DNA from 2 places in the Sinorhizobium sp. KGO-5 genome. Region 1 is predicted to be linked to the other one. Evidence: riboswitches for the same ligand, from Rfam matches in the RefSeq annotation. Region 1 holds a riboswitch; the other holds the start of a gene.

Region 1 (15,116 bases):
TCGATGGCATTGGTCTGACCGTCATTGAGATTGATCGCGGCGGCGATGAGCGTTACCGCAACCATCACCGTCTGCACCGGCGACATGGCCATGATGAAGGGCTGGCCCGTATAAAGGGCAATCGCCTCCATGACGGGTACGGTCAGGATCACGGTCGAAAGCGAAGCGCCGAGCGCGATGTTCACCACTGCCTGCATGCGGTTGGCGAGCGCGGCGCGCATTGCCGTCAGGACTTCGGGCGAAGCGGAGATCGCCGCGACGACGATCGCGGCCAGGACCGGCGGCGCCGCCGTGCCCTTGATCCCGGCCGACAGCAGCCCGGACATGATTTCGGCGAGAAAGCCGATCACCACCACGCCCAGGATTAGCACGACGACGGAAGGCAGCACCGGCTCGTCCTCCAGCCGGCTTGCCGCGGTTCCCGCTTTGGCGCGCGGATAGCTGTAACTGAAGAAGTAGCTGTGGACGCCAACCTGCATGCGCAGGAACAACGTATAGAGCACGATCATCGCGCCGATGGTGAAGGCGGAATAGTAATGCCATTTCGACTGCGGCACAAATTCGGGGACGAGCATGGAAATGCCCATGGCCGTGAGAATCATGACGCTGTAAGTGCGCGCGGAATCGTCGTTATAGGGCTGCTCGCCGTGTTTGAGGCCGCCGAGCAGCGCCGCAAGTCCGAGAATCCCGTTGATATCGAGCATCACTGCCGAATAGATCGTATCGCGCACCAGCGTCGGCGAGGTCTCGCCGGTCATCATGATGGCGAGGATGACGACCTCGACCAGGACCGCCGAAAGCGTCAGGATCATCGTGCCGTAGGGATCACCCACTTTGGCGGCAAGCACCTCGGCATGATGGGCGACCCGCATGGAAGCAAGCACGATCGCCGCCACCATCAGGGCCGCACCCATGAGCGATGCGGCGCGACCGGCCTCGAGCAGATGATGCTCGACCGCGACGCCGGCAAGAGCAGCGAGAAAAGCGGCAACGAGATGCCGTTCCGATCTCAGGTTTGCAAGCAAGCACGCCTCTTGGCCCGGAGTGAAGCTGTTTTATTTAGCACAGCTGCTGAAGAGTTCACCCCCGAAGTCCGCTGCATCTGCTGTATGCCGTCCTTTGATCGGATAGGAAGGACTATTTTCCTCGCTGTGCTTTACGGTCGCGGGGCGCTTGGCTAATGTATTCGCAGACCGCGGAACGGCTTGCTGTGCCGCCCGCATCGTCTCTCCTTCCGAAGATGGGTCGACATGCTCTCACATGACAGCATCTGGCGCGCGATCGACGCCTTGGCAGAGCGCCACCGGCTTTCGCCGTCGGGCCTTGCACGGCGGGCCGGCCTGGACCCCACCTCGTTCAACAAGTCGAAGCGCCAGTCCACCGACGGGCGCGACCGATGGCCCTCCACCGAGTCGATCGCGAAGATATTGCATGCCACGGGGGCGAGCGTCGATCAGTTCCTGGCGCTGATGGAGCCCAATGCCGTCGGCCGCGAAAGGGAGGAAGCATCGGCAGCGCCGGGCATTCCGCTGATCGGTTTCGCGCAGGCCGGCGCCGGCGGTTTTTTCGACGACGGCGGCTTTCCGGTCGGCCAGGGCTGGGACACGATAGAATTCCCCACGCCCGAGCGGCGGCAGGGCGGTGCCTACGCTCTGGAGGTTCAGGGCGACAGCATGCTGCCGCTTTACCGCGACGGCGATGTCCTGATCGTCGACCCGAGCGCGCAGGTGCGCCGCAACGACCGCGTCGTGGTCAAGACGCGCGGGGGCGAGGTGATGGCGAAGGTGCTGGCCCGGCAGACGCCCCGCGGCATCGAACTCGTCTCGCTCAACCCCGACCATCCCAACCGCAATTTCGAGATGAACGACTTAGAATGGATTGCCCGGATCATCTGGGCCAGCCAATAGGATTCTTCGATGCGGCCGAGGCTCTTCACCATCGCCGGCGGGCTTGCCGCCCTCGCCCTTTATGCCGGCATTCTGATGGCCGGGGCCGCGATCATCCGCAACCGCGACAGCGTCGCAACGCCTGAGTTCGTGCTCGAAACGCCGGAAGCAGCGGTCGACGAGCCGATTTCGGTGGAGCCTCCCGCCGAGACCGAAGCCGCTCCCACTCCCCCCGAACCGGATGCCGCCCCAGGCAAGGGATCGCGCGTGGCGGCCAGGCCGGTCGAGCCGGGTCTCTTCGCCCAGCCGGAAGACGGAATTGCCAAACCGCTGGAACGGATCGCACCGAGACCGCCACTTTCAAAGCCTGAGGAAAAGCAAAAGCCCGCTTCCGCCGTCTTCCCGCGCCCGGTTGCGCTTGCCGCGGGGCTTGTCCGGTCCGGCGAGACGACTCTGCAGCTCAAGGATATCGAACCCGAAACGCCCGAGAAGGTCTGCGAAGCGAATGGCAGGAGCTGGCCTTGCGGCATGGTCGCGCGTACGGCGTTCCGCAACTTTTTGCGGGGCCGCGCACTCGTCTGCGAAGCGACGGATAGCTCCTCGGAGACCTTGAACGCGCGGTGCAGCGTCGGCGGCCAGGACGTGGCCGAATGGCTCGTCGGCAACGGCTGGGCGACGCCGCTGCCGGGCACGGCGCTCGAGGCGAAGGCCGAGGCCGCCCGGGGCGCCAGGCTCGGTTTCTTCGGGGACGACCCGCGCGATCTTGCCCGAGCGCCTCTCGCGCTCGACGATCCGGCTGCGAGCATCGCCCCGGAAGACGCCGCGCCGGACTTGTAAGGCTTGGAGCAAGTCCTTAACTGTCACCCACCACTGCAGGTCCGCCCAACCCGCTATGCACCCGTCGTGTATCGCGGCCCCAATGTGAATGATGAAAGGATCGAGAGGCAGGATGTCCGCAAGTCTCAGCCAGCACGAAGCCCTTGTCCACGTCATGGTCATGATGTCCGCCGTCGACCGGAACATGACCGACGACGAGATCGCGCGCATCGGCGTGCTCGTGCGGTTCCTCCCGGCCTTCGACGGTTTCGACGAAGATCACCTGATCCATATCGGCCGCGAATGCGCCGCCCAGCTTGCCGCCCCCGAGGGCCTGGACGTGGCGCTCGAAATGGTTCGGGAGGCGTTGCCGCAGCGGCTCTATGAAACGGCCTATGCCCTTGCGGTCGAGATCGCTGCCGCCGATCAGCGTATCCGCAACGAGGAAATCCGGTTGTTGCAGCTGCTGCGGGACCGTTTGGGCCTCGACAAGCTCGCCTGCGCAGCAATCGAGCGCGGAGCCATCGCGCGCTTCCGCAAGTAGGCTTCTGAAAAAAGGTCCTTGCCCGTTTCCGGCACGGAACGGGCCGGGGTCGATGCAACAGGGATCGATGCATGCTCTATTTCGGTCTGGCCGAACCGGTCTGGCGGCTCGCGGCCTTTGCCGCCGCCTTCGCCGCGCTGACAGTGCTCGAGCTTATTCATCCGCGGCTGGAGAGGCCGGAGCTGATGCGGGCACTGAAGGCACGCCGCTGGGTCACCAACCTGTCTATTCTCGTCCTATCCTCCCTCCTGCTTCGCGTCGCCTTTCCCGCTGCCGCTACCGGCGTTGCCATCTGGGCTCAGGGGCGCGGCTACGGCGTGCTCCCGGCTCTTGGCGTGACGCCGCCGCTTGCCGGCCTGATCGCCTTCATCACGCTGGACTTCGCCATCTGGTTTGAGCACGTCGTGTTTCACAAGATCCCTGTCCTGTGGCGCATCCACCGCGTCCACCATGCCGATCCCGGTGTCGACGTCACCACGGCCCTTCGCTTTCATCCCCTCGAAATTCTGCTGTCGATGATCTGGAAGAGCGCGGTTATCATCCTGCTCGGCGCGCCCGCACTCGCCGTTCTCCTGTTCGAAATCGTGCTCAATGCCGGGGCGATGTTCAATCACGCCAATTTGCGGCTGCCGAAAGGCGCCGACAGGCTGTTGCGCCAGGTCATCGTCACGCCCGACATGCACCGCATCCACCATTCCGTGGAAAAGCGGGAGACCGATTCAAACTACGGCTTCAATCTTTCGGTCTGGGATCGGTTGTTCTCGACCTACGTCGCCCATCCATCGCGCGGAGACGATGCGATCGAGACCGGGCTGAAGGCCTACGGGCGCGTTGCACCCGTGAAGCTCCTGTGGTCGCTGATACTCCCGTTCCGGCGTCGCTAGGGCATAGCCGCGAGTGGAGCCGCCTCAATAAATCCCGTTCGGGAAATAGCGAAGATAGATCTCCTCAAGCCTGCCGCTGCGTGAGAGTGCCAGCAAAGCGTGGTCGATCGCCTGGGTCAGCGCCGGCTCGGCCTTGCGGTTCATGATCGTCAGTCCCTCGCCCAGGAAGCGTTGGGAAAAATAGGAGCCCTCCAGCATGGCGCAGCATCCCCCGGCGAGGTTGCCGGAGACCCAGAAGGACAATTGCATGCCGTCGGAGAACGCGGCCGCGACGGTGCCTCCGCGAAGCGCGGAGAGCAGTGCGTCCCGGTCCGGAAAGCCCTTGGCTTCGAGCTTCGGGAAGAATGCCTTGAGCATTGCCTCATGGGTGGTGTCGGAGACGACGCCGACGGGCTTTCCGGCGAGATCGGCAGGACCGGTGATCGCGCCGGCGGCCTTGGTGTTGACGACGAAGCGGGCGGGAAGTTGCATGAAGGCGCGGGAAAAGGCGAAACTCTGCCTCAGCTCCGAAGTCACGGCAATGCCGGCGGCAATCGCTTCCCCTTGCCCCTGTTCGAGGGCCGGCATGAGCTCCGGATAGGTCACTGCCTGGATCTGGCACTTGGCTTCGATCTCCAGCTCACGGCATATCTCGCGGGCGAGGTCGACATGGAAGCCCGACAGCTTGCCCGACTGGTCGATGAAGTTGAAGGGCGGGAAGTCGACGGTGGTCAGGAAACGAAGCCTGGCAAGGCCGCTGAGGTCCGGCTTGGCAATCCGTTCGCGGGCATCGAACAGCCGGGGCAGTTCCTTCGGCTGTGCCAAAGCCAAACCCGGGGCGAAAACGGCCGACAGTATCAATACCCAGAGAATCCGCAGCGCTATGGCGCCTCTATGAAAGGAGGAATTGGAGCGGGTGATCGGGATCGAACCGACGACATCAAGCTTGGGAAGCTGGCGTTCTACCACTGAACTACACCCGCGACAGAACCGGAAATTTCCTCAACAGCCGCGATCTGTCAAGCACAATGCTCACTCGGCGCGAAAATGCTTGGAGAGCTTGAGCCCCTGCGCCTGATAATTGGAGCCGAGATCGAGGCCGTAAAGTCCCTCCGGACGTTCCAGCATGTGCTCGTAGACGAGACGGCCGACGATCTGCCCGTGCTCCAGAATGAACGGTACCTCGTGGCTGCGCACCTCGAGCACCGCCCGGCTGCCGCTGCCGCCGGCCGACGCATGGCCGAAGCCGGGATCGAAAAAGCCGGCATAATGGACGCGGAACTCGCCCACGAGCGGGTCGAAGGGTGTCATTTCGGCGGCATAGCGCGGCGGCACATGGACGGCTTCGCGGGACACGAGGATGTAGAACTCGTCCGGGTCGAGCACGAGATCGTCGCGGCCGCGGCTGTAGAGCGGCTCCCAGAAGTCGAAAACGGCATGCTGGGCTTTCTTGTCGACATCGACCACCGATGTATGATGCTTGCCGCGGTAGCCGATCAGGCCGTCCGGTCCGGTGCCCTTGAGATCGATGGAAAGGGCAATGCCGCCGCCGGAAACGTTCGGCCGGTCACTGGCGACGAGCACGTCGCTTTCGTGCAGAGCCAGCAGTTCCTGCTCGGAAAGAACCGAGTGGCCTATGCGGAAGCGTATCTGCGAAAGCCGCGAACCGCGCCTGACGACGATCGGAAAGGTTCGCGGGCTGATTTCGAGATAGAGCGGTCCGCTATAGCCCGCCGGGATCTTGTCGAACTCCTGCGCCCTGTCGGTAATCACGCGTGTGAAGATATCCAGGCGGCCGGTCGAGCTCTTCGGATTGGCGGAGGCCGACATGTCTGCCGGCAACGACAGGCTTTCCATCAGCGGCACGATGTAGACGCAGCCGGTCTCAAGCACCGCGCCTTCGCTCAGATCGACGACATGCAGCTTGAGCCGGTCGAGCTTGTCGGCGACCAGATGAGAAGGGCCGGGCATGAAGCTCGCCCGGACGCGGAACGCCTTGGATCCAAGGCGAAGATCGAGGCTGGCCGGCTGGATCTGGTCATCATCCAGCGCCTTCTCGCTCTTCAGTCGTCCCGAGGCATACAGCGCAGCAATTGCGCGGTCGGCCAAAATCCCTGTGTCGCGCCCCATTCCGATCCTCATTTACAGTTGCCAGACAAAACCAAACTCCGGGAATTGACGCAAGCGCGGCCAGGCAGTATTGGAGCTTTATCCCGTGGTGATTTGGCCGGTCGGCTTGCAGCCACGTTAAACAAGTAGCTAAAAAGGCCGGGTGTCAAACCGGTCGTTTCGCGGCCGGTTTTTTTGTTTTTGAAAGTGACGTTCTCATGAGCAAGAATTGGCGGCCGGCAACCCAACTCGTCCACGGCGGAACGCTCCGCTCCCAGTACGGCGAGACATCCGAAGCGATCTTTCTGACGCAAGGCTTCGTCTACGACAGCTCCGAAGCGGCGGAGGCCCGGTTCAAGGGCGAGACCGACGGCTTCATCTATGCGCGCTACGGCAGTCCGACCAACGACATGTTCGAGAAGCGCATGTGCATGCTCGAAGGGGCGGAAGAAGCGCGCGCCACCGCCTCCGGCATGGCGGCGGTTTCCGCGGCAATCCTGTGCCAGGTGAAGGCGGGCGACCACATCGTCGCGGCCCGGGCGCTCTTCGGTTCCTGCCGCTGGGTCGTGGAAACGCTGGCGCCGAAATACGGCGTCGAGTGCACCCTGGTCGACGGTCGCGATCTCAAGAACTGGGAAGACGCGGTGCGTCCGAACACCAAGGTCTTCTTTCTCGAAAGCCCGACCAACCCGACGCTCGAAGTGATCGACATCGCCGGCGTCGCCAAGCTCGCCGATCAGATCGGCGCCAAGGTGGTGGTCGACAACGTCTTCGCGACCCCGCTGTTCCAGAAACCGCTGGAGCTTGGCGCCCATGTCGTCGTCTATTCCGCGACGAAACACATCGACGGCCAGGGGCGCTGCCTCGGCGGCGTGGTGCTCTCCGACAAGCAGTGGATCGACGAGAACCTGCACGACTATTTCCGTCACACCGGCCCGGCCATGTCGCCCTTCAACGCCTGGACGCTGCTGAAGGGGATCGAGACTCTGCCGCTCCGCGTCAAGCAGCAGACCGAAAGCGCCCGCCGCATCGCCGATTTCCTCGCGGAGCAGCCGCAGGTCGCCCGCGTCATCTATCCGGGCCGCAAGGATCACCCGCAGGCCGACATCATTGCGAAGCAGATGAGCGGCGGCTCGACGCTGGTCGCCTTCGAGCTCAAGGGTGGCAAGGAAGCAGCTTTCGCCCTGCAGAACGCGCTTGAAATCATCCGGATCTCCAACAATCTCGGCGATTCCAAGAGCCTGATCACCCATCCGGCGACGACCACCCACAAGAACCTCACCGACGAAGCCCGCGCCGAACTCGGCATTTCCGCCGGAACGGTGCGCTTCTCGGCCGGGATCGAGGACAGCGAAGACCTCATCGAGGATTTCGCAAGGGCGCTGAAGGGCGTAAACGCCTGACCGACACCATGACGAAGCCCGCGTCAGCGGGCTTTGTCGTCAGTCTTGCCGAAACGTCAGTCTTGCGAGAACGATCCGCGACAGCGCGGTATAGAGGCAGACGAGCGCGAAGACGGTTGCGAACAAGGGGAACCACCCGGGCAACAGGCACGACAGCAGAAAAAGGACGATCGTCTCCGTCGCCTCTGCGAGCCCCGTCGTGAAGTAGAGCGACTTCGCACCACGCACCTCGGTCGTCAGGCCGCGCTTCTCGGCCATCACGGCATAGGCGAGGAAGCTCGCGCCGTTGACATAGAAGGCGAAGAGCAGAAATCCGCCGGCGAGACCGTTTGCAGCCGGATCTGCGATGATGAAACCGAGTGGGACGGCCCCGTAAAAGGTGAAATCGAGAACGATGTCGAGAAAGCCGCCGAAATCCGTTTTCCGGCTCGCGCGGGCGACGGCTCCGTCGAGGCCGTCGCAGAGCCGGCTCACAAGGATCAGAGCGGCGGCGGGCAGGTAAGCGCCGAGACCGATGAGCAGGGCTGCCGCAAGGCCAAGGCAAAGGCCGAGGATGGTGACGGCATCGGCGCTGACCCCGCGGCCGGCCAGTGCGGCGCCGAACCTGTCCAGAACCGGATCGAGCCGCCTGCGAAGCACGCCGTCAAGCATTGCCGCTGCCTCCTGGGAAATTTGATACCACTCGCACAATCTCGCCGTTATTCTTGACGAAACCATATTGCTGTAGAATACGCGTACGGATTTGAAACAGGGTGTTGCACATGTACCGCGCGCTGACACGCGACATCGAAGTGACGGTCGAGCCGTACTACCTGGAAGAACAGTCGGATCCCGACGACAGCCGCTATGTCTGGGGCTATCGCATCATCATAGCGAACCATTCCGGGCGCGCGGTCCGGCTGATGACCCGCTACTGGCACATCACCGACGAGAACGGTCAGGTGGACGAGGTGAGCGGCCCCGGCGTGATCGGCGAGCAGCCGCTGCTCAACCCCGGCGATACCTACGAATACTCCTCCGGCTGCCCGCTGGATACGCCCTCCGGCGTGATGTTCGGCCATTACAGCATGGAGGCGGAAGGCGGGGAGACTTTCGATGTCGCCATTCCCGCCTTCTCGCTCGATTCACCGGGCCTCGTCCGCACGCTTAATTGATCCAGCGCGCAATTCAACGCGGCTGCCCTATTGCGGGCGGACTTCGCTCGCCTCGAAGCGGTAGGTCGTCGAGCAGAACTCGCAGGTCACCTTGACCAGGCCGTCCTCGACGCTGGCTTCGATATCCTCGTTGCCGAGCCCCACCAGAACGTCCTTGATCTTCTCGCGCGAGCAGCTGCAGCGATCGTAGACCGCCTGCGGCTCATAGACGCGCACGCCGCGCTCATGGAACAGACGGTACAGCAATCGCTCGGTACCGACCGTCGGATCGGTGAGTTCATCGGTGTCGATCGTCTCGACCATCACCTTGGCTTCCGCCCAGAGGTCGTCCTCGTCGAAGAAATCCTCGTGGCCTTCGTCACCGTCGCCGCCCGGCAGATCCGCCTGGCGCATCCTATCCGGCGCGTCGGGCAGGAACTGCGCGACCATGCCGCCGGCGCGCCAGCGGTGCCGCGGCTTGCCGTTCTCGTCCTTGTCGAGAAGCTCGGCAACGGCGAGGCGCACCCTGGTCGGTATCTGCTCCGACTGGCGGAAATAGGCACCGGCGATGTCCTCGAGCGTCGCCCCGTCAAGCGCGACGATGCCTTGGTAGCGCTGCGTGTGCGCACCCTGGTCGATCGTGAAGGCGAGGACGCCGTTGCCCAACAATTCATGAGGCTGGACGCGCCCGCTCTTTTCGGCGTCGGCAAGCGCCTCCTCATCATAGCGCGCATAGGCGCGGACGCGGTCCGGCGTCGAGAAGTCCGCAACCACAAGATCGACCGGTCCATCGCCCTGTGTCTGAACGATCAGCTTGCCTTCGAATTTCAGAGACGTGCCGAGCAGGACCGTCAACACCACTGTTTCGGCGACAAGCCGCGCGACAGGAAGCGGGTAACCGTGCCGCTCGAGAATGGCATCGAGCATCGGACCAAGCTGGACGGCGCGGCCGCGCACGTCGAGTCCCTCGACCTGAAAGGGCACGACGTGATCGTCACCGGCAAAATCGAACTCGCCAAGTCCCGGCGCTGTTTCTGTCATCGCTTGCTCCTTGCCTCGACCATGGTCACGCGGATCGATTCAATCCGGGATGTGGCCATGACCCATTCCAAAAACTGCATGCGGGATGCGGATGGAAACCGCTCGTTTCTTTTGATTTCCGACACGGCTTGCATCGAGTGCACCGGCGCGCACCGGTACAACCGCCCGCCATTCCATTTGATCCCGTCATGGACGAATTTCTCCGCCGGCATTTGCTCTGCCTTAAAGAACCCCGCAGGGCGCCAAGCGCAGGATAGCCGGCGTGGGGCGACTGGCCGATTTGATGATCGGAAGGCCCCGCTCACCGCTCTAAATCGTGTTGCACCGTCCAGATTTCAAGAGAACGCCTTCAGCCGTCACACCGCGCCCATGCACCAGGCGAGGATCGATTTCTGTGCGTGCAGCCGGTTCTCGGCTTCGTCGAAGACCACCGACTGCGGGCCGTCGATGACCTCATCGGTCACTTCCTCGCCGCGGTGCGCCGGCAGGCAATGCATGAACAGCGCGTCCGGCGCTGCATGTTTCATCAGTGCGCCGTTGACCTGGTAGGGCTGGAAGACGTTGTGACCGCGGGCGCGATGTTCCTGGTTCATCGAGATCCAGGTGTCGGTGACGACGCAGTGTGCGCCGGCAACCGCCTGCTCCGCCTCGTGGCTGAGGAGGATCTCGGCCCCGTTGTTGCGCGCCCAGTTCAGGAACTTGTCATGCGGTTCGGAGCCGAGCGGCACGGCCATGTTCATGCGGTAGCCGAAGCGCGCCGAGCCTTCGATCAGCGAGTGAAGCACGTTGTTGCCGTCGCCGGTCCAGGCGATCGTCTTGCCCTTGACCGGTCCCCGGTGCTCCTCGAAAGTCATGATATCGGCCATGATCTGGCACGGGTGCGTATCGTCGGTGAGCCCGTTGATGACCGGCACGGTCGCATGCTCCGCCATTTCCAGAAGCCGGCGGTGATCGGTCGTGCGGATCATGATCGCGTCGACATAGCGCGACAGGACCTTCGCCGTATCGCCGATCGTCTCCGCCCGGCCGAGCTGCATTTCCGTACCCGATAGAAACAGCGTCTCGCCGCCGAGCTGGCGCATGCCGACATCGAAGGAAACACGCGTGCGGGTGGACGGCTTCTCGAAGATCATCGCGAGCATCTTGCCGGCAAGCGGCTTTTCGGCAGTGCCTGCCTTGGTCGCCGACTTGCGGACGCGGGCATCGTCGATGATGGTCCTGAGGTCGGTGGCCGTCATGGCCGAGAGATCGAGGAAGTGTCTGGTCATACTGCCTTGTTTCCTGTCGTAGAATCCGTTTGTCGGCCCCGCCCGGGCCGGATCGATCCGAAACGTCGGGGCATTCAAGCCGCGGCGTTGCCGCTCTTGCCACTCACCGCCTCCGCGGCGCGTTCGAGCCGTGCCAGTCCTTCGCGCGCCTCCGCGGGGGTGGTGATCAGCGGCGGCAAGAGGCGCAGCACATTTTCGCCGGCCGGGACGACGAGCAGCTTCTCGGCGCGGATCGCCTTCAAAAGGTCCGCGGAGGGCACCTTGGCCTTGATGCCGAGCATCAGCCCGTCGCCGCGGATTTCCTCGATCACGTCCGGAAAACGATCCTTCAGCGAAGCGAGCCCCTGACGGAAGACGAGAGCAACCTCGCGCACCTGATCGAGGAAGCCTTCGGCGAGAACGACGTCGAGCACGGCATTTCCGACCGCCATTGCGAGCGGGTTGCCGCCATAGGTCGACCCGTGCGTGCCCGCCACCATGCCGGCGGCCGCCGCTTCCGTCGCAAGGCACGCGCCGAGCGGGAAGCCGCCGCCGATGCCCTTGGCTACGGCCATGATATCCGGTTTGATGCCAGCCCATTCATGGGCGAAGAGCTTGCCGGTCCGGCCGACACCGGACTGGACCTCGTCGAGGATCAGAAGCAGGCCGAACTCGTCGCAAAGTTCGCGCAGCCCCTGCATGAATTCCTTCGATGCCGGCCGAATGCCGCCCTCGCCCTGGATCGGCTCGACGAGGATCGCCGCGGTTTCTTCATTGATCGCGTTCTTGACCGCCGCGATATCGCCGAAGGGGACCTGATAGAAGCCCGGCGCCTTCGGCCCGAAGCCCTCGATGTATTTCTGCTGTCCGCCGGCGGCGATCGTTGCGAGCGTGCGGCCGTGGAAAGCACCTTCGAAGGTGATGACGTGGAACTTCTCGACGTGCCCCTTGGCGAAGTGATAGCGCCGCGCCGTCTTGATCGCACATTCGAGCGCTTCCGCACCGGAATTGGTGAAGAACACCCGATCGGCGAAGGTCACCTGGGTCAGCCTCCGGGCAAGGCTTTCCTGCCCCGAAATCTCGTAGAGATTGGACAGATGCCAGACCTTGTCGGCCTGCGCCTTCAGCGCCTCGACGAGATGAGGATGGGCATGGCCGAGCGAGTTCACCGCGACACCGGCAGCGAAATCGAGATAGCGCGTGCCGTCTTCGGCGATCAGCCAAACGCCTTCACCTCGCTCGAAACGCAACGGCGCGCGCAGATAGGTGTCGTAAAGCGGCGTGGTTGCGGCCATGTCGAGCTCTCCTTCATTCCGGCGGCGGCACGGACCATTCGGCCCGATAAAAATCAAAAATGCCGCCTTGCGGCGGCGACAGGCACTATTCCCATTTCGCACCGCGATGTCAACAAAACCAAGGTTTGCAGGCGCTTTGCGGATGCCGATTCCGAAGCGCGAAAAAATCGCACTCTGGGACTTGCAAAAATGCAACGCTCCAACAGCAAGTTGGGGAAAACCGCGAAATCGATTCGGCGCGATTCCGGCGACTCTTGCCACGGAGTCACCCTGCCGGTAGGTTAACATTCAATTACTAGACGCATGCGGCGGACCTAGTCACCAAAAGTATTATCGCGTTGAATCTTCGGGTTTTTCCCGGAGAGCGGTGACGGATTCCGCCATCCCAACGCCGAGAACGGGGAGTGCAGAGATGAACTGGACTGACGAGCGGGTCGAGAAACTGAAGAAGCTGTGGTCGGAGGGCCTGAGCGCCAGCCAGATCGCGGCGCAGTTGGGCGGCGTCAGCCGCAACGCGGTCATCGGAAAGGTTCATCGGCTGAGCCTGCCCGGGCGCGCCAAGGCCGGCGGAAGCACGACCGCTGCAGCCCGGCCCAAACGGGCGACGTCTGCCCCGCGCGCACCGAACTATGCTGCGCGTTCCGTAACCCGCACCGTGACCCGCACGGCCGGTGCGACCGCGCTCAAGGAGGAGCTCGCAGTCGACCTGGAAATGGACCAGGAGCTGCAGATCGACAGGAACATCGTCCTGCCGATGTCGCGGCGGCTGGAGCTCACGGAGCTTACCGAACGCACCTGCAAGTGGCCGATCGGCGACCCGCTCAAGGAAGAGTTCCACTTCTGCGGCAACGACTCCCCGGAAGCCTCTCCCTATTGCACCTTCCATGCCCGGCTGGCCTACCAGCCCTCTGCCGAGCGCCGGCGCATGCGCTGAGGCGCCTTGCTCATCCCGCTCTGGATGCATGACGAAAATCGGGGCCGGAAAGGCCCCTTTTTCTTTGCCGTGCCGCAAGCCGGCACGGCGGCAGCGACCTTCGGCCTCAGCTCTCCAGCGAATAGCCAGCGCCGCGCACCGTCCGGATGACGTCCGGCATGTTGGAAAAGTTCAGTGCCTTGCGCAGCCGCCCGACATGAACGTCCACGGTCCGTTCGTCGACATAGATGTCGTGTCCCCAGACGCCGTCCAGGAGCTGTGAACGGGAGAAGACGCGCCCCGGTGAGGACATTAGAAATTCCAGCAGCCGGAACTCCGTCGGGCCGAGGCGCACTTCGCGACTGCGTCGGTGGACGCGGTGCGTCTCCCGGTCGAGCTCGATATCGCCGCAGCGCAGGAGCGTCGACAGAACCTCGGGCTTGGCGCGCCTGAGCATCGCCTTGACCCTCGCCATCAGTTCCGGCGTCGAGAAGGGCTTGACGACGTAATCGTCGGCGCCGGTGGCAAGGCCCCGCACGCGCTCGCTTTCCTCGCCGCGCGCGGTCAGCATGATGATCGGCAGACGCTCCGTTTCCGGCCGCTGGCGCAGCCTGCGGCAGAGCTCGATACCGGAAACCCCGGGCAGCATCCAATCGAGGATGAGAAGGTCGGGCAGGCGCTCCTGCAGGCGGATCTCCGCCTCGTCGCCGCGAAGGATCGTATCGACCTCGAAGCCTTCCGCCTCGAGATTGTAGCGCAGGAGAACGCTCAGGGCTTCCTCGTCTTCGACTACGGCAATCTTCGGCAACATTCAGTAGGACTCCTTCCTACGCACGACAGCCGTCATGCCGCCGCGCACGGTGGTAGGCCGCGCCGAGGCGGCCGGAACAATTCTGCATAGGCACCGGATGCCGGGCGATCTCAGTCCGTCACGGAACCCAATGTCGACGTCATGTCGTCCTTCGGCCGTTCGCCCTGCGGCTGGGCGCCTGTCGCCATATAGTAGATCGTTTCGGCGATATTGGTCGCGTGATCGCCGATACGCTCGATGTTCTTGGCGCAGAAAAGAAGATGCGTGCACGGCGTGATGTTGCGCGGATCTTCCATCATATAGGTCAGCAGTTCCCGGAACAGAGACGTGTAGATCGCATCGATCTCTTCATCGCGTTCGCGTATGCTGTTCGCCTTTTCCGGCGAACGGGACGCGTAGACGTCCAGGACTTCCTTCAACTGAACGAGCGCGAGCTCGGCCAGGTGTTCGAGGCCGCGCGCAAGCTTGCGCGGTATGCCTGAACCGGCAACGGCAATCACCCGCTTTGCGGTGTTCTTGCCGAGGTCGCCCACGCGCTCCAGGTCCGCGGCGATGCGGATCGAACCCATGATCTCCCGAAGATCCGAGGCCATGGGCTGGCGTTTGGCAATGGTGACGATCGCCTTTTCGCCGATCTGCCGTTCCGCGTCGTCCAGAATAGTGTCGTCGGAGATCACCTTCTGGGCCAGGGCGAGATCGGAATTGACGAGCGCACGGACGGAGTCCGCGACCATCTGCTCGGCGAGACCGCCCATCTCGGAGATGCGGCGCGTGAGATACTTCAACTCTTCGTCGAAGGCGGACATGATGTGTGCGTGAGACATATTCGTTTCCTCGGGGGACGCGCTGTTCTGAATGGGCCTCGTTCGGTCTTAACCGGGAGGGACGGAAAAGAGCCGCCCCTCTCGGCCATCAGCCGAAGCGGCCCATGATGTAGTCCTGGGTGCGCTGATCGTCCGGGTTGGTAAACATTTTGTCGGTATCGTTCTCCTCGACGAGATTGCCGAGATGGAACATGGCCGTGCGCTGCGACACGCGCGCCGCCTGCTGCATCG
Region 2 (15,116 bases), on a different contig from region 1:
CGGCGAGGAAATGGATCGGCGGAAGCGTGAAATCGCCGTCTTCATCGACGAACGAGCGCTGCGCCTCGCGCTCGACGCGCTGCCCGGCTTTCGGCCGCGGCGGCGGCGGGGCGACGCGCGAACCCGCCATTGCCACAGCCGGCTTCGGCGGTGCAGGCCGCGGAGCCCAGTCTGCGGCCACGTCGTCTTCGTCGTCCGGCAGGATGCCGGCGGGCCGTCGCTCGTCGATATCGAAGGGCGGGTCGTCTTCGTCGCCCGTGATCGGCGGCGGGGTGACGATGCGGCGCTCGGTGCGATCGAGCGAGGGCTCGATACGACCGGCCTGCGCCTTCGGCCGGACCGGCTCGTTCAATGTGCCGAATTCGTCGTTGTTGAAGTCGTAGGGCTCGTCATACTGCCGCTTCGCCGGCTTTGCTCCCATGCCGAAGGCACGGCGAAGCCTGGCCTGCGCCGTGTAGCGCATATGGGCGAGCGAGCCCATCAGCACCGTAAGGGGGCCTTCTTCGTCTTCCTCTTCGAGTTCGTCGCGTATGGTGCGCGCCTTGCTGGGTGCAGGCTCCGGGGCCGGTTCTGCTTCTTCATCCTCGCTGACGCCGATGAGGCCGGCGCTGTAGACGAGGCACCAGGCTGCCGGTGCGGTGAAGAGGCAGGCGAGTACGGTCGCGAAGGTGCCCGTCGGGAAGGTTCCGGTGAAGAGCGCGGGAAAACGCAGGATCATGTCCCCGAAGACGCCTCCGAGGCCATTCGGCAGCGGCCAGGTGATCGGCGCCGGAACGCAGCTCAAGGCCGCGCTCGCCAGCACCGAGCCGGCGAACCACAGGCCGAGCCGCTTGAGCACCCTGTCGAAATGCGTGCCGCGGATGAGAACGAGAGCCCAGGCGACGGCCGGCAGCAGCGCCACGACGCTCGCAAGGCCGAAGAACTGCATGAAGATGTCCGCGAAGACGGCGCCGCCATAGCCGAGCAGGTTGGTCGGCTCGTTCGAAGTTGCATAGGAAAAGCTCGGATCCGCGACGTTCCATGTCGAAAGGGCGGCAATGGCGAGCGCCAGCGCACCGACGAGAACGAACCCCGCCAGCGAGGCGATCTGCCGCCAGACGAAGTGGGTCAGCACGAACCGGTTGGAACGGCTGTCAAGCGTTGCGGTATTGCTTCTGCTCATGTTGCCTGCTTTGCCCGTTTCGATCCGCCGGAACGAGAGCGCGCGAAAAGGCCGCCCATGAATATTCCAGCCCTTTTGGTGAGGAGCAGCCTTCTCACCCTCAATCAGGGCGAAAAGCGGGATGCTCCGGGCACATTGCGTGCCCATGGAATCAACCTAAGCGAAGTAGGGTTAATGTGACATTAACCATGCGCGTGTGCCGGCAAAATTGCCGTTGGGGGCGCGTATGCAGCGAAAAAAGGCCCGGATCGCGAGATCCGGGCCAAGGGCGATCCGCAGACTGCGGACCGCGACGGGACTTTTGGCGGCGTCGTTTGCCGACGCTGCTCAGCTCGCGTGATAGGCGGCTTCGCCATGCGAGGAGAGGTCGAGCCCTTCCCGCTCCGCTTCCATCGATACGCGAAGGCCGACAAGCGCATCGACCACCTTGTAGAGGATGGCGGATACGATACCGCACCAGACGATCGTGATGGCGACGGCCGTGATCTGGGTCATCAACTGGCTTCCCATGGTCACGCCGTCGGCATAGCCGATGCCGCCGAGCGAGGAGGAGGCGAAGACGCCGGTCGCGATCGCGCCGAAGAAGCCGCCGACGCCGTGCACCCCGAAGACGTCTGCCGTGTCGTCATAGTGGAACTTGTTCTTGATCACCGAGACGAAGAAGTAGCAGAGCGGCGAGACGATCAGGCCCATGATGATCGCGCCCATCGGACCGGCGATACCGGCCGCCGGCGTGACGGCGACGAGCCCGGCGATCATGCCCGATGCGGCACCGAGCATCGAAGCCTTGCCGCGCGTAAGCGTCTCGACGAGCGACCACGAAAGGACTGCGGCAGCCGTTGCGAGGAAGGTGTTGACGGTGGCGAGAACCGCACCGCCGGAGGCTTCGAGATTGGAGCCGGCGTTGAAGCCGAACCATCCGAACCACAGCATGGCAGCGCCGACGAGCGTCAGGGTCATGGAATGCGGGGCCATCATGTCCCGGCCGTAGCCGGTGCGCTTGCCGACCATGAATGCACCGACGAGGCCGGCGACGCCGGCATTGATGTGGACCACGGTGCCGCCGGCGAAATCGAGCGCGCCCATGCCGAAGAGCAGGCCGTTGGCGTCCCAGACCATGTGCGCAATCGGGAAATAGACGAATGTCGCCCAGAGGATGGCGAAGAGGATCGCGGCCGAGAACTTGATGCGCTCGGCAAAGGCGCCGACGATGAGCGCCGGGGTGATCGCGGCGAAGGTCATCTGGAACAGCATGAAAAGATATTCCGGAATGACGACGCCGTCGGAGAAGGTCGCCGCGGTGCTGTCGACGGTCACGCCCGCGAGGAAGAGCTTGGCGAAGCCGCCGAAATAGGCGCTCGTCGAGCCGCCGAAGGCAAAGGAATAACCGTAGACGACCCAGACGATCATCATGACGGCGCCGATGACCGTGCACTGCATCAGCACCGACAGCATGTTCTTGGCGCGCACGAGGCCGCCGTAGAATAGGGCGAGGCCCGGAATCAGCATGAACAGGACGAGAAGGGTCGAAAGGAACATGAAGGTGGTATCGGCCTTGTCCGGCACCGGCGTTGCGGCCGCGGCGGGCGCCGCTTCCTGGGCAAACGCGACGACCGGCGCGAGCATCGCGGCAGCAGTCGCTCCCACGCGTCGAAGAGAGTTGGAAAGGGTGAATGACGACATCGAAAATAGCTCCCTGAACGGCGTGGTTTACAACGCTTCTGAGTCGGTCTCGCCGGTGCGGATGCGCACGGCATGGTCAATCGAGTAGACGAAGATCTTGCCGTCGCCGATCTGGCCGGTCTTGGCGGCCGAAGCGATGGCTTCGACGGCCTTGTCGACGATCTCCGTCGCGACCGCGATCTCGACCTTCAGCTTAGGCAGAAAGCTCACGGCATATTCGGTGCCGCGGTAAATCTCGGTGTGCCCCTTCTGGCGGCCGTAGCCCTTCACTTCGGTCACGGTCAAACCCTGGATGCCAACGGCAGTGAGGGCTTCGCGAACCTCATCGAGCTTGAACGGCTTGATAATGGCCATCACAATTTTCATCGAGTTCCCATCCTTGTCTGCCTCCAGCGGAGGCCGTCTCTCCTTGCTGCTTGAGCGCCTGACGCGCTGGCAACCGGACAGCTACATTCAAGGGGCGTGCCAGATTCGATGAGGCAGAACAAACCACTGAAATCTAATGGAAAAAACACGTTCGGCGAGGGGGCTGCCGCGGAACGCTGAAAATAGGCCAGTCGGAATGATTAAAATATGAGCAGAATCCGAAAAATGGCAAAAAATTACGCAATTGCCTTTTTGCGGATCAATCCTTCCTGCGCGACAGAGGCGATCAGAACGCCGGAGCGGTCGAAAAGACTGCCGCGGGTCATTCCGCGGGCACCATGCGCGCTGGGGCTGTCCTGGGTATAGAGCAGCCAATCGTCCATTTTCGAGGGCCGGTGGAACCACATGGCGTGGTCGAGGCTGGCGACCTGGAGGCTGCGGTCGAAGACCGATGTGCCGTGTGCGTAAAGCGACGTGTCGAGGAGCGTCATGTCGGAAAGATAGGCGAGGACCGCGGCCTGGAGATGGCGCTCGTCAGGCACCGTCCCGACCGCTTTCACCCATACGTCCTGCTTCGGTGACGCCTTTGCGCGCGAGAAATAGTGTTCGAGCGAGACGGGCCGGATTTCGATCGGCCGCGGCCGCTCCCAATAGCGGCGGATCGCCTCCGGCGCGTGGACGAGAAACTTCTCCTTGAGTTCCTGCTCGCCCGGCAGCGTCTCCGGCATCGGCACTTCCGGCATGTCGAACTGGTGCTCGAATCCATCCTCGTCGTACTGGAAGGAGGCGGACATGGCGAAGATGGCCTTGCCGTGCTGGATCGCCACCACGCGCCGCGTCGCGAAGCTCGAGCCGTCGCGGATCCGGTCGACCTCGTAGATGATCGGAACGGAAGGGTCGCCCGGACGCATGAAATAGGCGTGCAGCGAGTGAACGTAGCGGCCCCCGTCGACCGTGCGCTGGGCGGCGACCAGCGCCTGGCCGATCACCTGGCCGCCGAAGACCCGCTGCCAGCCGACCTGCGGGCTCAAGCCCCGGAACAGGTTTTCCTCGAGCTTCTCGAGGTCGAGTATTGCAAGGAGCGCATCCATGGGCGTGGCGGTCTCGGTAGGGCGCGACATTTTCGGCGGTCTCCGATGGTAGGAACGGCGTTGGCATTGATCTATATAGGCACGAGATGATGCTTCAAGTGCGACGGGAGACGAGACGGATGATCGACGTTCTGATTGCCGGGGGCGGCTATGTCGGCCTCTCGCTTGCCGTATCGCTGAAAAAGGCGGCCCCCCATCTCGATGTCATGGTCGTCGATGCCGCGCCGGAAGGCGTGTGGAAGAGGGACGAACGGGCATCGGCCGTCGCCGCCGCTGCCGAGCGGATGCTCGACGTCCTGGGCGTCTGGCAGGCGATCGCGCCCGAGGCCGAGCCGATCCGCAGGATGGTGATCACCGATTCGAAGACGGCCGATCCGGTCCGACCGGTATTCCTTACATTCGAAGGCGGGGGCGAGGGCGAGGACAATGGCGGCGGCGGCCGCCCCTTCGCTCATATGGTGCCGAATACGGCGCTCGTCGGTGCGCTGCGCCGCGCCTGCGACGAACTTGGCGCCCCGATCCGGCAGTCGACCGTGGTGGAGAGTTTCCGGAGCGGAGATCATTCCGTCGCCGTCACTCTGGCGGGCGGCGAGACGATCGAGGCGCGGCTGCTGGTCGCCTGCGACGGCGTTCGTTCGAGGCTGCGCGAGGCGGCGGGCATCAAGGTCGTGGAGTTCGATTACGGCCAGTCGGGCATCGTCACCACGGTCGAGCACGAGCGCCCGCATGGCGGGACGGCGGAGGAGCATTTCCTGCCCGCCGGTCCCTTCGCGACGCTGCCGCTCAAGAATAACCGCTCCTCGCTCGTCTGGACCGAGAGCACCTATGATGCCGAGCGTCTGGTGAAGGAGGACGATTTCATCTTCGAGGAGGAACTGGAGCGCCGTTTCGGCCATAAGCTCGGCCGTCTCAAGGTGGTCGGCGGCCGGCGTGCCTTCCCGCTCGGCCTCACGCTTGCCCGCGACTTCGTCGCGCCGCGTTTCGCGCTCGCCGGGGATGCCGCGCACGGCATCCACCCGATTTCCGGCCAGGGGCTCAATCTCGGCTTCAAGGATGTCGCGGCCCTCGCCGAAACGATCGTCGAGGCGGACCGCCTGGGCCTCGATATCGGCTCGCTCGCGGTTCTGGAGCGCTACCAGACGTGGCGACGCTTCGATACCTTCCGGATGGGCGTTACGACCGATGTCCTCAACCGGCTCTTCTCCAACGACATCATGCCCGTGCGGGTCGTGCGCGATCTCGGCCTCGGCCTCGTCGATCGCCTGCCGTCGCTCAAGAAGTTCTTCATCCGCCAAGCGGCGGGCACTCCCGGCAGAGCCGATCCGCGGCTGCTCGCCGGCGAGCCGATTTGAACGCCACCGTTTGCGCCGGGGTCCGCATGGGGAGAAGGGCCAGTTTCGCGTCAAACCCGCGGAGAGGGGCAAACCACACGGCAGATCAGGCAGCCTGACCGCCGAAACATCGATCTTCAATCCTCGATCTTGCGCGCCTCGGAGACCAGCATGATCGGCACGCCGTCGCGGATCGGATAGGCGAGGCGGGCCTTTTCGGACACCAGTTCGTTGGCTTCCGGATCGTAGCTGAGGCGGCCCTTTGTCAGAGGGCAGACGAGCAGTTCCAGGAGTTTCGGATCGACCTTGCTGGCGTTGATGTCCATCGCTCGTTTCATTGCAGAATATTGTCGAGGTCGCCGAAATTGCGGGCGAGCACGATCTCGGTGATGGCGATCAGCGTTTCGGCCCGCGTCTTCAGGTCGGGGGCCTCCAGCAATGCCTGTTTTTCCGCCGGTCCATAGGGCGACATCATTGCCATGGAGTTGACGAGGGTTCGGTTGCTTGCGCGTTCCACGCTTTCCCAGTCGGCTTCGAGCTTGTTGGCGTCGAGATAGGCCCGAAAGGCTGCGAGAAGCGCCTCCCGGTCGACGAGGCTCTCGTCGTCCGGATTTTCGAGATCGCTCCCGAAGGGGCCGATGCGGAACCGGCGGTAGCCGCGACAGCCGGCCACCTCTGCGAAAAGCCGGAAGCGGCACACACCGGTGAGAGAGGTGATGTAGCGGCCGTCGCCGGTCTCGGCGAAAGAGGTGATCCGGCCGATGCAGCCCACCTGGCAAAGCGCCGGCACCGACGAGGCGTCGATCTCGTTGCGGCCTTCCGCGAAGGAGGGCTGAACGATGCCGATCAGCCGGTTGCCGGCGAGCGCATCGTCGAACATGGCAAGATAGCGCGGCTCGAAGATGTTGAGCGGAAGCTGTGCGCCGGGAAGCAGCAGCGCGCCCGTCAAGGGAAACACCGGAAGAATCTCCGGTAAGTCCTTCGGACCGAGATAGCGCGCATTTCCGACATGCATTCCGACAGACCCTGCAGATAGCGGCCGCGCCTCATCGAGGCGCGGTGCCGTAGGACCAAAAAATGGTGCGGCCCTTCGAAATCTCAAGGGAGAAATACACCGGAATCGATCGGGCGGAGCTGAAAATTTCGACGCGGAGGCCGCTTACGAAAAGAGAATCGACGACAGCTTGCGCCGCGCGGCGATCGTTGCCGGATCCTTCGGTCCCCATACCTCGAAGAACGACAGCAGTTCGCGCCGGGCGCCGTCGTCCTCGAAGCTGCGGTCGCGCTTCATGATCGTCAGAAGATGTTCGGCGGCGGCGGTGCGGTCGCCCTCGACATTGCGGAGCTTGGCGAGCTTGAGCCGTGCCGCGTGGTCGTCCGGATCGAGCGCGAGCTGGCGCTCCAGCGCGGCCGGGTCGCCGAGCTTGCGGGCCTCCTCGATCTGGTCGAGCTTTTTCGAGACCGCGGCGACGGCCGCTTCTGCGGCGAGTGCTTCCGGCAGGCCCGAAAGCGCCTGGCGCGCCTCGGCGACCTGCCCGAGCGCAATCATGCATTCGATCATGCCGGCGACAGCCGCGGCGTTTTCCGGGTCGGCCTGGAGAACGGCACCATAGAGTCCGGCGGCGTTCTGCGCATCGCCTGCATCGATCAGCGCCTTGGCATCGGCAAGCACGCTCTCGATCTCTGCCTTGCCGTCGTCTGCGGCCGGACCGGCAATCCGATCGATGAACTCTTTGATCTGGCTTTCGGGCACGGCGCCCATGAAACCATCGACCGGGCGCCCGTCGATGAAGGCGATCACCGCGGGAATGGACTGAATGCCGAGCTGGCCGGCGATCGATGGATGGTCGTCGATGTTCATCTTGACGAGCTTCACCCGGCCGGCGGCCTCCCTCACCACCTTCTCGATGATGGGGGTCAGTTGTTTGCAGGGCCCGCACCAGGGCGCCCAGAAATCGACGAGCACCGGCTGCTGGCGCGATGCCTCGAGCACGTCCCGGGTAAAGGCGGCGGTTGTCGTCTCCCTGATCAGGTCGTCCGGGATCGGGCCGTTCGGGGCGCTCGAAGTGCTTGCCGGCTGTCCGCCGAAAGAGGCCGAGCCCGTCATCTGGGTGCCGAAGGAACCTTGATAGGGATTGTCGCTACCGCTCATTCTTCTCTCCTCGCGGACTTGGGCGTCCGGCTTCATGCATTCGCGCCAAAGATCGTATGTCAGGCCGTCACTTTCAAGACAAGCGGCTCGTGCCCGGTTGCCTCCATGAAGCGCAGCATGTCCTTCGACGCGATCGAGGTCGTCTGGTCGTTGGAGAGCGGATGGCAGTTGACCGTCTCGAACGCCATCAGGGTCTCGTCGAGAATGATCTTCACCTTGCCCTCGGTGTCGTTGATCGCGCCGAAGGCGGTGACGGCGCCCGGTATCACGCCCAGATACTCCATCAGCTTCTCCGGCTTGCCGAAGGAGACCTTGCTTGCAGCGCCGATGATCTGATGAACGGTCTTCAGGTCCACCGTCGCGTGTTCCTCGACGGTCAGAAGGAAATAATTGTCCTTTTTGTCCTTCAGGAACAGGTTTTTTGTATGTCCGCCGGGGATTTCATCGCGCAGCGCCACCGATTCGGCGACCGTGAAGACCGGCGCGTGCCGTTTCGTCCTGTGTTCGATCCCGAGTTCGTCGAGAAAGCGGAAGAGGTCTTCCGCAGTCTTCGGCTCAGCCTTGCTCATGCTCCATCCTTCCTGCCGTCGCCATTTTCTCTCGGCCTGCTTTAAAGAGGAGCGAGAGGTTCCGCAATCTCATGCGCGGCGCAGCGCGGCCGGAAACGCGGCGTTCCCGGTCTTCGAACGCGCTCGCGAAAAAATTCTTGGCATTCGCGTCATTTCCCTGTTGCATTTGAAAAGGGCTTGGGCCATATAGCGCCCGTCGCCGCAAGACGGGCGACACCCCTGGTCCATCGACTACCCCCGGGCCTGGGTCTTATGAGCGGGTGTAGCTCAGGGGTAGAGCACAACCTTGCCAAGGTTGGGGTCGGGCGTTCGAATCGCCTCACCCGCTCCAAATTCCTCGGACAATTCAGCAGATTGATGAGCCCTTCGGGCATTTTCGTTGGCGCCGCGTTGCTACAGCGGGAGCGAAGCGGCGTTTTTCCGTGACGCGTGTGCTGGCACAGGAAGTGGGTGCCGACGGGATCACCGCCAACTGGGTGTGCCCCGGGATCATTCTCACCGATATGGGTCGGGTCAATCTCGACGATCCCGCGGTCAGGAGGACGTGGCAGGACAAAACCGCCATGCGTCGCATCGGCGATCCCGAGGATGTTGTCGGTGCGGTGGCCTTCTTTGCTTCGGACGATGCGGCTTTCGTGACCGGCCAGACGCTGAATGTCGACGGCGGCATCGTGCTAAGCTGACGCCTATCCGACGTCGGCCGAGCTCGCGCAGCATGCCATGAAGCCGTCGGCGATGATGTCCTTCGGAAGGTTGCGGCCGATGAAGACCAGGCGCGAGACGCGCTCTTCGCCCTCCTTCCAGGGGCGCTGGTGGTCGCCTTCCACCAGCATGTGGACGCCTTGGACGACATAGCGGTCGGTGTCGCCGGCAAAGGCGATGATGCCCTTCATCCGCAGCATGTCCGTGCCGAAGGCCCGGGCGGTCGTCTGGAGCCAGCGGAAGAATTTTTCCGGGTCGACGGGTCGGCGTTCGATCAGAGAGAAACTCGTGACATGGTCGTCATGCTCATGACCGTGGTCCGCTTCGAGAAAGTCGGGCTCGACCTCGAGAATGCGGTCGAGATCGAAGGCATTGCGATCGAGCAGGCTGGCGATCTCGAGATTGCAGCGCTGCGTCCTCAGGATTCCGGCCGTCGGGTTGATGCGGCGGATGCGATCCTCCACGGCCTGCAGCCCTTGGGGCGATACGAGATCGGTCTTGTTGAGGATGATCGTGTCGGCGAAGGCCAATTGCTCCTGCGCTTCATGTGCGCGGTCGATCTCGCCGAGAAGGTGCCTGGCATCGACAACGGTAATGATGGAGTCGAGCCGTGTCTTGGAGCGGACATCCTCGTCGACGAAGAAAGTCTGGGCGACCGGCGCGGGGTCGGCGAGGCCCGTCGTCTCTATCAGAATGCCGTCGAACCGCTCGCGCCTGCGCATCAGCGCCTCGATGATGCGGATCAGGTCCCCGCGCACCGTGCAGCAGATGCAGCCATTGTTCATTTCGAACACCTCCTCGTCGGCATCGACGATGAGATCGTTATCGATGCCGACCTCGCCGAACTCGTTGACGATGACCGCGAACTTCTTGCCATGCGGCTCGGAGAGGATGCGGTTGAGAAGCGTGGTCTTTCCTGCTCCGAGATAGCCGGTGAGGACGGTGACGGGGGTGGGGACAAGCTGATCGGGCATTGACGAGAACCTCACTGTCGCATGGACGGCCGGAGGCAATGCTCCGGCTTTGTGGATACGTTATTACATTTCGTTTTCTTGAATGTAATAACGTAACGTCGCCGGGGGTTGTCAAGTCCGATTCTGACACTGAAACGCTGGGGCTCTCTTCTTTCCTCGCCGCAGCCGAATTCGTTACCGGTCTCACGCTGCCGGTGGATGGCGGTTATCGCGTCGGATAGGAGCGACAGGAAGCGTTTCACTGTTCGATGAAACGGTGAAACTGAAAGTGCTCTAACGGCCTGCGCTGCCTCAGCTTTTCGTAAAAACGTAATCCGTTTCCTGCCGGAGCGTTTCGCCGGGTCTCAGCACCGCCTTCGGGAAACCTTCGTGGTTCACCGCATCGGGCCAGATCTGGGTTTCCAGGCAGAGGCCGGCGAAGGGGCCGTAACGGCGGCCGTCGAGGCCGGGAACCGGAACGTCGAGCTTTTCTCCGGTATAGAGCTGCACGCCGGGCTCCGTCGTCAGCACTTCCAGCGACACACCGGAATTGATGCTGCGTACCAGCGCCACGGAGCGTTTCTGCATCCGTTCCGGCGAGAGGCAGAAGTTGTGGTCGTAAGCGATTCCGTCGCCGTCCAGCTGCCTTCTCAGCGAGGTCATTTCGCGAAGATCGAAGGCGGTGCCGGCGACGGGGCGGATCTCGCCCGTCGGAATTTGCCGCTCATCGGTGGGCAGGTAGTGGTCTGCCGCAATCATGATGTCGTGGTCGAATGCGTCCGAGCCGCCGTCGAGGTTGAAATAGCTGTGCTGACAGACATTGGCGAGGGTCGGTGCGTCGGTCTCAGTTTCGTAGACGACGTTGAGCGTGCCGCCCGGTTTCAGCGTGTAGGTGCAGGTGATCGTACAATTGCCCGGGTAGCCGGCGCGGCCGTCCGGATCGGTGATCTCGAGCGTTACGCTGTCTTCGGCCCGCCTGAGGATCGACCAGTTGCGCTTGGCGATATTGTCGCTGCCGCCGTGGAGATGCGTGGCGCCCTTCTCATTGAGCTCGAGTTGATAGGTCTTGCCTTCGAGCACGAAGCGGCCACCGCCGATGCGGTTGGCGTTGCGCCCGGGCGTCGCGCCGAAATAGGAGGAATGGGCCGGATAGCTTTCGAAATCCTCGAAGCCGAGCACGAGCGGGGCTGCATGGCCTTCGAGCCGAAGATCCTGGATGACCGAGCCCCATGTGATCACCGACGCCGTCAACCCGCCGCCCTTAAGCGTCACGCGCTGTACGGGCTCGCCGGAGGGCAGGTGGCCGAAGATTTCCGTGTCTGTTCCCATGCATCTCCCCATTTCCGCGAGTCGGCGTCAACCTGCTGCATTTCCGCCGAGGCGGCAACCGGAAAGTCATACTTTTTACGTCAACGCGCTTCGGTTCCGATCTTTGCCAGCTCGTAGGGCGTCGTCTGGTAAATCTCGTTGATCCAGTTGCCGAAGAAGAGATGTGCATGGCTGCGCCAGCGGTTCTGCGGCGGAAGTGCGGAGTCATTGTGCGGGAAATAGTCGTGCGGCAGCTTGATCGGCACGCCGGCATCGACGTCGCGGAAATATTCCTCCGACAGGGACGTCGAATCATATTCGACGTGATTGAACATGTAGAGCCGGTTGCCTTTCTTCTCGTGTACGAGGCAGACGCCCACTTCCTTTGATTCCATCAGGATTTCGAGATCCGGCACCCGGTCGATATCGGCGCGGCGCACCTCGGTCCAGCGCGAAACGGGCACGGCGAAATCGTCGGAAAAGCCGTTCAGATAGACCGAAGAGGGCTGCAGGTTCTGGTGGCGGTAGACGCCGAAGGCTTTTTCCTTCAGCGGATATTTCGGAACACCGTGGAAATGGTAGATCGCAGCCATCCCGCCCCAGCAGACGTTCAGCGTCGAATGGACGTTGGTCGTCGTCCAATCGAAGATGCGCTGCAGCTCCTTCCAGTAGGTGACCTCCTCGTATTCGAGCGTCTCGATCGGCGCGCCGGTGATGATGAAGCCGTCGAACTTACGGGCCTCCACTTCCTCGAAGGTCTCGTAAAAGGCGAGCAGATGTTCTTCGGGCGTGTTCTTCGGCCGGTGGCCGTTGACGCGGACCAGCGTCAATTCGACCTGAAGCGGCGTGGCGCCGATCAGCCGCGCCATCTGGATCTCGGTCTTGATCTTGTTGGGCATCAGGTTCAAGAGCCCGATCTGCAGCGGCCGGATGTCCTGGCGGATCGCCTCGGTCTCGGTCATCAGCCGCACACCCTCGTGAACGAGCGTTTCGAAGGCGGGCAGCGTATCGGGTATCTTGATGGGCATGGGCGTCCACTCGATCAATACAAAAAAACCGGCGGCGAAACGATCGCGACCGGTCCTCGGAAATCCATTGTTCCCTCGGCCCTTTAGCGACTTCTTTAACGTGGCTGCAAGCCGGCCGGCCAAATCACCACGGATCGTAGATAGCGCGAGGAGGGCCGCGCGGTCAATGAAAAAGGATTCGCCGGCGTCGGGGCGGCCTTATCCCCGAAATGCCGTAACCTCGATCTCGATCAGCATTTCCGGGCGGATGAGGTCGCAGACGATCATCGTCGCGGCCGGGCGGATCTCGCCGAAGGTCTCGCCGAAGATCGGGAATACGCGGTCGGCAAAGCTGGCATCGGTGACGTAGTAGTGGTTGCGAACGACGTCCGACAGCGAGAAGCCGGCTTCCTTCAGGGCGCCTTCGATCGTCTTCAGGCAGTTGCGGGCCTGTTCCTCCACCGTTTCCGGCATGGTCATGGTGGCGTAGTCGTAGCCGGTCGTGCCGGAGACGAAGCACCAGTCGCCCTTTGCGACGGCACGCGAATAGCCTGCCGTCTTTTCGAAGGGCGAACCGGACGAGATGAGCTTGCGCGTCATCCGACAGCTCATGCCCAGGGGCGGGAAGCGGCGGTCGCCTTCTCGTAATTGTCGATGGAGCGGCCTTTTTCGAGCGTGAGGCCGATATCGTCGAGGCCGTTCAGCAGGCAGTGGCGCTTGAAGGCATCGACTTCGAACTTGATCGAGCCGCCGTCCGGACCGGTGATCTCCTGCGCTTCGAGATCGACCGTGAGAATGGCATTGGAGCCGCGGCTGGCGTCATCCATCAGCTTGTCGAGGTCTTCCTGGCTGACGACGATGGGCAGGATGCCGTTCTTGAAACAGTTGTTGTAGAAGATGTCGGCGAAGGAGGTCGAGATGACGCAGCGGATGCCGAAATCGAGGAGCGCCCAAGGTGCATGCTCGCGCGAGGAGCCGCAGCCGAAATTGTCGCCGGCGACGAGAATCTTGGCGTTCTGATAGGCAGGCTTGTTGAGGACGAAGTCCGGGTTGGGGGTGCCGTCCTCGTTGTAGCGCGCCTCGGCGAAAAGCCCGGTGCCGAGACCGGTGCGCTTGATCGTCTTCAGGTAATCCTTCGGAATGATCATGTCCGTGTCGATGTTGACGACGGGCAGGGGAGCGGCAACGCCGGTGAGCTTGACGAACTTGTCCATGACTTGGCCTTCGATTTCAGCGGAAATGTTCGAGAAGCGTTTAGATCAGTTTTGCGCCGAAATGAAGGAGAATCTGCTTTCATGGAGCGGGATGCGGGCGGAAAACCGCTTCTCCCGCTTCCGGCAATCCGATTCTAAAGATCGATGATCGTCCCGCGCCCGTCGTTCCACACCCGCATCTCGCGCTGAGTGCTTCCCGGATTGGCGCGTGCCCCCGCTCGAACATGCACGGGCCGTCCGTTGAGCTTGGCGGCGATCGCGCTGCCGACCGCAATAATGGCGGCGATCCCGGCGAGCGCCAGGGCGAGCGAGGCGGTGAACACGAAGGCCACGAGCGTGATGGTGATGGCGGCGGCCGTGAAGAGAACGGAGCGGATGCTTTGCATGATTGTCACCTTTCTGCTCGGCATGTGGGTGCTGGCCACGCCGCTTGCAAGAGGGCCGCCCGTCTCGTCTTGCGCAAAGGTTGAAAGGCAGGCACAACGAACGGCATGACAGGGAACGGCATGAGAGCGATCGACCACCATCCCGTGCGGCTGCGCCGCTCGGTGCTTTCGGTTCCGGCCGACAATCAGCGCGCGCTCGCCAAGGCTCGTGAATTGGCTGCGGACGCCGTGATCTTCGACCTCGAGGATTCCGTCTTGCCGGACCGCAAGGCTGCGGCGCGCGATGCGCTCGTCCGGCATCTTGCCGGCAACCGGCCGCAGGGCGAAACGGTCATCCGCGTCAATGCGGCGGGCTCCGGCTTCGGCGAGGCCGATCTCGCAGCGGCTCTTGCCGCGCGGCCCGATGCTATCCTCCTGCCCAAGGTCGAAAGCCCCGCCGATATTCAGGGCGCGCTCGATTGGGTTGCGGAAAGGGACGCGCCGGATGAGCTGAGGCTCTGGGCGATGATCGAGACGCCGCGCGGGGTCGTGAACGGGCCGGCGATCGCCGAGACCGGCCGCACCTCCGGCGGCCGGCTGGACTGCTTCGTCGTCGGGCTGAACGATCTTCGCAAGGAGACGGGCGTGCCCGCCTTTCCGGGCCGGACCTATCTCGTTCCGTGGCTGATGCAGATTCTTCTTGCCGCGCGCGGCAGCGGGCTCGACGTCATCGACGCGGTCTTCAACGATTTCCGCGATCCGGAAGGCTTCGAGGCGGAGTGCCGGCAAGGGCGCGACATGGGTTACGACGGCAAGATGCTGATCCATCCGGCGCAGATCGATGCGGCCAATCGGCATTTCGGCCTGGACGAGGCTGCGGTCGAGGAGGCGCGCGCGATCATCGAGGCCTTTGCCTTGCCGGACAATGCCGGAAAGGGCGTCATCAACCTTCATGGGCGGATGGTCGAGCGCCTCCATCTCGAACAGGCGATGAGGATCGCCGCCAAGGCGGACATCATCGAAAAACGAAAGGCAAACTCTTGAAACTTTATCGCTTTCTCACCGGCCCCGACGATGCCTCCTTCTGCCACAAGGTGACGGCGGCATTGAACCAGGGATGGACGCTGCACGGTCCGCCGACCTACGCCTTCAATGCCGACACCCAGCATATGCAATGCGGCCAGGCGGTGGTGAAGGAAGTGGAGGGAAAGGA

The links. A riboswitch is a leader RNA that binds a small molecule or an ion and turns the genes downstream of it on or off. The one in region 1 is predicted to bind S-adenosylmethionine.
Region 2: another riboswitch for S-adenosylmethionine. It lies ahead of metA (homoserine O-acetyltransferase MetA); the one in region 1 lies ahead of BHD07_RS04455 (O-succinylhomoserine sulfhydrylase).

What each region holds. Positions count from the first base shown of each region.
Region 1 covers NZ_BDIZ01000001.1:938,782-953,897, reverse strand. The annotation lists gene BHD07_RS04495 (calcium:proton antiporter) at 1-1,025, opposite strand, end outside; gene BHD07_RS04490 (S24 family peptidase) at 1,251-1,907, shown strand; gene BHD07_RS04485 (thermonuclease family protein) at 1,917-2,723, shown strand; gene BHD07_RS04480 (tellurite resistance TerB family protein) at 2,836-3,246, shown strand; gene BHD07_RS04475 (sterol desaturase family protein) at 3,318-4,130, shown strand; gene BHD07_RS04470 (transporter substrate-binding domain-containing protein) at 4,155-4,940, opposite strand; tRNA gene BHD07_RS04465 (tRNA-Gly) at 5,018-5,092, opposite strand; gene BHD07_RS04460 (2'-deoxycytidine 5'-triphosphate deaminase) at 5,142-6,239, opposite strand; SAM riboswitch at 6,315-6,393, shown strand; gene BHD07_RS04455 (O-succinylhomoserine sulfhydrylase) at 6,437-7,621, shown strand; gene BHD07_RS04450 (CDP-alcohol phosphatidyltransferase family protein) at 7,661-8,272, opposite strand; gene apaG (Co2+/Mg2+ efflux protein ApaG) at 8,383-8,775, shown strand; gene BHD07_RS04440 (Hsp33 family molecular chaperone) at 8,803-9,795, opposite strand; gene BHD07_RS04435 (hypothetical protein) at 9,792-10,007, opposite strand; gene argF (ornithine carbamoyltransferase) at 10,152-11,063, opposite strand; gene BHD07_RS04425 (aspartate aminotransferase family protein) at 11,138-12,337, opposite strand; gene BHD07_RS04420 (GcrA family cell cycle regulator) at 12,750-13,271, shown strand; gene phoB (phosphate regulon transcriptional regulator PhoB) at 13,378-14,061, opposite strand; gene phoU (phosphate signaling complex protein PhoU) at 14,172-14,885, opposite strand; gene pstB (phosphate ABC transporter ATP-binding protein PstB) at 14,974-15,116, opposite strand, start outside.
Region 2 covers NZ_BDIZ01000008.1:188,522-203,637, forward strand. The annotation lists gene BHD07_RS26145 (FtsK/SpoIIIE family DNA translocase) at 1-1,162, opposite strand, end outside; gene BHD07_RS26150 (ammonium transporter) at 1,490-2,845, opposite strand; gene BHD07_RS26155 (P-II family nitrogen regulator) at 2,873-3,211, opposite strand; gene tesB (acyl-CoA thioesterase II) at 3,448-4,332, opposite strand; gene BHD07_RS26165 (ubiquinone biosynthesis hydroxylase) at 4,422-5,654, shown strand; gene BHD07_RS26170 (Trm112 family protein) at 5,771-5,959, opposite strand; gene BHD07_RS26175 (LON peptidase substrate-binding domain-containing protein) at 5,968-6,648, opposite strand; gene trxA (thioredoxin) at 6,793-7,785, opposite strand; gene BHD07_RS26185 (prolyl-tRNA synthetase associated domain-containing protein) at 7,845-8,354, opposite strand; tRNA gene BHD07_RS26190 (tRNA-Gly) at 8,611-8,685, shown strand; partial or broken gene BHD07_RS26195 (SDR family NAD(P)-dependent oxidoreductase) at 8,780-9,037, shown strand; gene BHD07_RS26200 (CobW family GTP-binding protein) at 9,041-10,030, opposite strand; gene BHD07_RS26205 (aldose epimerase family protein) at 10,322-11,338, opposite strand; gene metA (homoserine O-acetyltransferase MetA) at 11,419-12,345, opposite strand; SAM riboswitch at 12,409-12,486, opposite strand; gene BHD07_RS26215 (RidA family protein) at 12,544-12,924, opposite strand; gene leuD (3-isopropylmalate dehydratase small subunit) at 12,933-13,538, opposite strand; gene BHD07_RS26225 (hypothetical protein) at 13,673-13,924, opposite strand; gene BHD07_RS26230 (HpcH/HpaI aldolase/citrate lyase family protein) at 14,045-14,947, shown strand; gene BHD07_RS26235 (DUF1737 domain-containing protein) at 14,944-15,116, shown strand, end outside.